2 regions of the Ureibacillus sp. FSL W8-0352 genome follow, and region 1 is predicted to be linked to the other one. Evidence: riboswitches for the same ligand, from Rfam matches in the RefSeq annotation. Region 1 holds a riboswitch; the other holds the start of a gene.
What was found. A riboswitch is a leader RNA that binds a small molecule or an ion and turns the genes downstream of it on or off. The one in region 1 is predicted to bind thiamine pyrophosphate.

Region 2: another riboswitch for thiamine pyrophosphate. It lies ahead of thiM (hydroxyethylthiazole kinase); the one in region 1 lies ahead of thiT (energy-coupled thiamine transporter ThiT).

What each region holds. Positions count from the first base shown of each region.
Region 1 covers NZ_JBBOQT010000001.1:1,866,646-1,869,862, forward strand. Annotated here, with positions in the region: gene NST98_RS09560 (acyltransferase family protein) at 1-506, shown strand, start outside; gene thiT (energy-coupled thiamine transporter ThiT) at 593-1,153, opposite strand; TPP riboswitch at 1,249-1,354, opposite strand; gene NST98_RS09570 (SMC family ATPase) at 1,419-3,217, opposite strand, start outside.
Region 2 covers NZ_JBBOQT010000001.1:695,569-698,785, forward strand. Annotated here, with positions in the region: gene NST98_RS03555 (reverse transcriptase-like protein) at 773-1,426, shown strand; TPP riboswitch at 1,566-1,668, shown strand; TPP riboswitch at 1,728-1,829, shown strand; gene thiM (hydroxyethylthiazole kinase) at 1,909-2,655, shown strand; gene thiD (bifunctional hydroxymethylpyrimidine kinase/phosphomethylpyrimidine kinase) at 2,658-3,217, shown strand, end outside.

The DNA.
Region 1 (3,217 bases):
CATATCCATTCTTTCAAGAAAATATGAAGTATGAAAAATTGTATGGAACAACTTGGTTCGTTTATTTTGTAATCGCATTCATAATCGGTGCAAATTATGAAAAAATTCAGCCACTATTGAAAAAATATCGCATTTTCACTGTAATTTTCACGGCACTATCAGCTCTTTATATTTGGTATGGCTATAAATTCGGTATGGTTGAAATACATTCTAGAAGGATGGATTTGATTCCTTTTGTCGTTGGAATAACAAGCATGATCTTAGCCTATGGACAACTGATTCCATCTTTTAAAATTATTCGAATTATTAGCAAGTATGCATTTATGATTTATTTAATTCATTGGAACATATTATCATTAACCGCAAAGTACTTTGTATCATTTTTCAACAATGGTTATCTAGCAATTTTAGCAATGATGATATCAACGCTAATCGTTGCCATTACCATTTCAAAATGCATTTCGTATTTACCTTTTGGGAAATGGATTGTAGGTAAAATTAGATAAACGTATAAAAATTTATCCATAAAAAAGCGAATTAGGAAAACAATATTGTCTCCCAATTCGCTTTTTATTTTAATTCACAATTGTAATCAATTTTCTTTTTTTATCAATCTTGGGCTTGCAGTAAAGATGAGCACCGCTGCAACTGCAGTTAAAATAATAGCCGGAGCCATATATGAACCATTATACCCGATAGAATAAATCCAGGCATTTTGATCGCCTGCATATTCTTTGAAGAAAATAGCTCCTGCAAGTGTATGACAAATAAAGCGCAACAAACCGCCAATAATTGTTCCGATGATAACAAATAATGCAATTTTATTTTTACGATTTCCTGATACTCCATCTAACACTTGTTTACGAACAATTGCCGCAAATCCTACGAAAGTAAATGCAAAAACATAATCAAGCAATGCTTGAGCCCAATGGACAATATAAGGATTAATTGTCATGTTCAATAATCCTACAATCAATCCAGTCATAAGTCCTGCAGATAGTCCCCAACGAATAGCGATTAAAATAATAGGCAGCATAACTAAACTAACGGATCCACCCTGCGCCCAAATAGAAAATTTCAATTGGTCTAACACATAACCAATTGCAGCAAAAATCGCAATTTCAACCATCCATAATAATTTTTGGTTTCTCATTCAATTATCTCCTTTCTCTTCGTTTATAGAACTTGAGAGAAGGATAGAAAACTACAAAATAAAAAAACGTCCGGACAGAGCCGAGACGTCTTTGTTTCGGTTTCTATCCACATCCCTACGCAAGTACTAACTTACAGGTTCTAAGGGTTAGTGCATCCGGCACACTCTCAGCTGACTTCATCAGCACCCCTTGTGGTACAAATCTTATATTCTATTGGGAACAATGTCATTTTATCAAATTATATGAAGATTGCAACCTCATTATTTACTTTAATATAATGGATGTTTTACTATAGCCCTCTTTTAATTTTTCTACTTGTAATATAGCAGGCATTGCCGATTTTAATTCCTCCACATGAGAAATAACCCCTATCATTCGGCCGGATTTTTGTAGTTCAATGAGCGTATCAATTGCTTTCATCAACGATTCTTCATCAAGGGAGCCAAAACCTTCATCAATAAACATTGTTTCGATTTGAACATTTCCTTGGAAGCTTTGAATCACATCCGCCATTCCTAGTGCTAAACTTAACGAAGCATTAAATTTCTCTCCGCCAGATAAAGTTTTTACATCTCTTGCTTGTCCAGTGTATGCATCATATACATCTAATCCTAATCCACTTTGCCTACCGTAGGACTCCAATCGGTCAGAAACTTGTAAATAATATTGACCGTTCGATAAATTTTTCAAACGAAGATTGCTTGCTTCTGTAATGAGCTCTAAATACCCCATTTGGACATAGCGTTCAAAGGAAATTTTTTTGCTGTTGTGTCCACGAAGTAAATTATATAAATCTATGATTTGATTCGATTTTTCTTCCATTTGAAATATATCATTGGCAAGTCTTTCAAGCTTCTCTGCAAAGTCGATGCAATGTTTTTCACAGGCTTTCGAATAGTTTAATTCATCTAATGCTTTTTCATAATTAAACTGCAACGCTTCCAATTCTTTTTCAGCTTCTGTTAAATCGACCTTTTCTTTATCTTTTAATTTTTCTGCTTCCTCTTTCACTTGCACTTGTAAAGAATGAAGCTCCTTTGAATAATTATCATATTGCATTTGTAAAGCTTCAATTTCCTGTTCTGGACGTCTAGCAAGTAGAAAATCTTCCGTCGATGTAAACCTTGCTTGTAGAAGAGCTGAATGGAAATTTTCCTTTGATTGTTGACATTTTACTTGAATATGTTTCCCTTGTTCAGTTATTTGTTTAAATGCCTCTTCATTCATTACAACTTGTTTGTTAGCTTCCTGATACTGCTTTTGGGCTGTTTCCCAAGATTGTTTTAATTGTTGCTTATTGCTGATTGCTTGTTGAAGTGCAACTTGTAATTGGGAAAGGTCTTTAATCTCTTCTGGTATTAATTTTTTTTGTTGCTCTAAAATCGTACTATTCTGCGTGTATTGTTCATGTTTTTCATGATACTGACGTTCGATTTCCTTACGAAAATGAACTAATTGTGCATTTTCATCTTGCAGAATTTTTATTTGTTTTTTATTTAATGTAAGTACTTCTTTTTGACGTTCTTTTTCTTTTATAGCAATATTTATATCTTGTAATTGATGAACATATTTTTGATATTCTTTTAATGGCGCGTGATATTGCATTAATTGTTGTTCTATTTCTTGTAATTGATGTCGTTTCGATTCTAATTTCCCTTGAACAGCAAATTTCTTTTGCTGAGCTTCATCTAATGTTGCTTTCAGTTTTTTCAATTCCGTTTGATTAACGGTTTCAGTTGATGCTGTATGTTCGATTCGGTGTACCGTACTACCGCAAACAGGGCAAGGCATTCCAGGCAGGAGACTCTTCGCAAGAATGGCCGCTTGATTATTCAACCATTTTTCCTCTTCCTGAGCATATATATTTTGAACTTCTTCATAGGTAGATGTCGCTTTAAGCCATTCGTTTTCTAGTTTATGGACTTCAGCGTTTACCTCAAAGTATTTTGTGTAGGTATCTACAATTTCTCTTAATAGACGTTGCTGTTCTAATAGTTCATTCAATGATTCTGTGTCTTCTTCCAGCTTTTCAATCATCTCGCTCAACTGTTGAATAGCCCATT
Region 2 (3,217 bases), 1.2 Mb from region 1:
ATGAATGATTGACATTGAAATGCACTTTATAAATATGTTGAATATTTTATGGTTCAATACAGCAATTTGTTTCTCATCTACTTTCTGAGCATTCATGGTTTTAATCAGCTGTAGTAATAAAGTGAGGGAGTGATTCTACAGGTTGATTATTTTGAATTTTTTAAATGGTTAAAGAATAAGGGGCGGTATCGCTCCTTTTTGTGTTAATTAAGCTCATAAATCGTTTTATGATTACTGTTTTAAAAATGCCTCACGTTATTGAATATTTTTGTTATTAAAGGAAAAAAATAACAAAAAAGTGGTAATTTCCTTCATCCAGTTGCATAGTGAGGTGAATTGAATGATTATTAATATGTTAACTGTAATATTTGTCTTGATTTGTTGTATTGTAAGTTTTCTCCTTATGGTTTTCACAAAAAAAACTTTGTTGTTTCGATATATTCCAATAGTTATCATCACAGTTAGCTTCATCTTTATAACGATTAAATACTTCTTCTATTCATATTACTTGATAGTCACAAAATTATTTGATGGTGTAATCCTTGTTCTTTTCCTTACATTATGGTTCTTCATTATGATTGAACATGTCATTCTCGATTTCATTGAAGATTATTCAAACATCCGCTCATCTTTTCGTATCATGTATAATCGAATTAAGCGATTGAAGTTTCGTTATGTTCGATTACATTTCATAAAAAAAATTAAAAACCAAAGCCTACATTAGTGCACATATCGAATTGTTGAAGTAAACAGGAACAGGGAGGTTATATTCATGAAAATAACCATTGAATGGACGTATCATCATAAAGGATTGGAAACAACTTTTCGATCAGATGAAATGCCGCCAGTTCAAGCCCTATTGATTGCAGAAGAATTAAAGAAAACCGGAAAAGTAAAACATATGACCTTTATTGATCAATATGACAGTACATGGTCTGTTAAAGAAATAAAAAAATATTTAAAGGAAATCGAAACTGAGCCATCCAATGTGACAGTGTATTTTGATGGTGGTTATGATTTAGAAAGTCAAAAAGCCGGTTTAGGATTTGCCATATATTTTGAACAAAACGGAAAATCTTATCGAACTAGAAAAAATTTAATGCAACTTGGCTTAAGATCTAATAATGAAGCGGAATATGCGGCATTATACGGAAGTATTCTAGAGTTAGAAGTGATAGGCGTTCATCATCAAACTGTTCGATTCATTGGTGATTCACAGGTTGTTATTAATCAAATGAGTGGAGAATGGCCTATTTATGAAAAAGAATTAACAAATTGGGCGAATAAAATTGATGAAAAATTAAATCAACTAGCAATTAAACCTGAATTTGAATTAGTTTCGCGAAAAGGGAATGAAGAAGCCGATCGATTAGCAACTCAAGCATTGAATAATACCATAATTGAAGGAAAAATAGAGTTAGATTAATCGAGAAAAACTTGTGACATTCAATCTAGAATTTAAGTGATTTAGCTGTTTTATCTAGCAATCTTTTTAAATTCTATTAAATTATTTGAAAAAATAAAATGAAAATGTGTTATAATTTTCATAACAACTAAAAAATTATTAAATTTTGCAGGGGTGGCCTAAGTGCCTGAGAAGGTGATATCACCTAACCCTTAGAACCTGATGCAGCTAGTACTGCCGTAGGGAGCAAAATACCTTATCGTATGAATTATGATTATGTGTATTGTTGCTCTCCAAACTTGGAGAGTTTTTTTATTTCATATGATAATTGCAGGGGTGGCCAAGTGCCTGAGAAGGTGATATCACCTAACCCTTAGAACCTGATGCAGTTAGCACTGCCGTAGGGAGCAATGAAAGATTGTGTTCTATTTTCAAAGCTCTTTTGCGCCGTGCAAAGGAGCTTTTTTCTTTACATAAATTTTTACAATTATAGGAGGATATATATGAGCTTAATCAAAATAAGAAAAAAAAATCCATTAATTCATTGTATTACAAATACCGTTGTAACGAATTTTACTGCAAATGGTTTGCTTGCAATTGGAGCTTCACCAGTTATGTCAGATGAGCCATTGGATGTAGAAGACATGGTCGCTATTGCAAACGGATTATTAATTAATATTGGTACATTAAATAAAAATTCAGTAGAAGCAATGATATTAGCTGGCAAAAAAGCAAATGAACTAAACATTCCTGTCGTGCTTGATCCTGTCGGGGCGGGGGCTACAACATATCGTAAAGAAATTACAAAAAATTTATTAAAAGAGATTAAATTTGATTTAATCCGATGTAATGCTGGAGAATTAGCAGCAATTGCGGGAATTAATTGGCAAGCAAAAGGAGTTGATAGTGGAGAAGGAGAAATGGATATTACCCTTGTTGCTAAGGAAACTGCTCAAAAGTATGGTGCAATTGTCGCTGTATCTGGAAAAGAAGATTTCGTGACTGACGGTATAGAACACTATCCAGTTAGTGGTGGCCATGAGTTAATGACTCAAGTTACAGGAACAGGTTGTTTATTAAGTGCTATTTGTGCTGCAGCATTAACGTTGGATGGAGGAAAACTTGAAAATATTCGAAATGTATTAGCTGACTATAAAAAAGTCGCTGAAAATGCTTCGAAAGAAAAATACCTTGGTTCCTTCCAAGTTGAAATATTAAATGGATTACATCAAATTTCAAGAGGTGAATAACTGTGAATATTGTCTTGACAATTGCTGGTTCAGATAGCGGCGGGGGAGCTGGCATTCAAGCGGATTTAAAAACATTTCAGGAGCTAAATGTTTTTGGTACATCTGTCATTACCGCATTGACTGCTCAAAATACATTAGGCGTAGAAGGTATTTATCCTGCAACGTCTGAATTTGTGGAACAACAATTGAATACAGTTTTACAAGATTTTGAAGTGAAAGCATTAAAAACAGGTATGTTATTTTCTGCAGATATTATTAAAACGATTGCAAAAAATTTAATAGATAAAAATATTCAAATAGTCGTTGATCCAGTGATGATTGCAAAAGGTGGGCAAGCGTTATTGCAAGAAGAGGCCGTACAAGCGATGAAAAATGAATTATTGCCAATAGCAACCGTATTAACGCCTAATATTCCAGAAGCTGAGAAAATCACAGGTATGAAAATTGAAACAGCAGATGACATTCAACAAGCAGCAGCAAAGATTTTGCAACTTGGTGTTAATTGTGTAGTAATGAAAGGCGGACATTTGGAAGGTCCATCTGCTGTTGATACGGTCTTTTT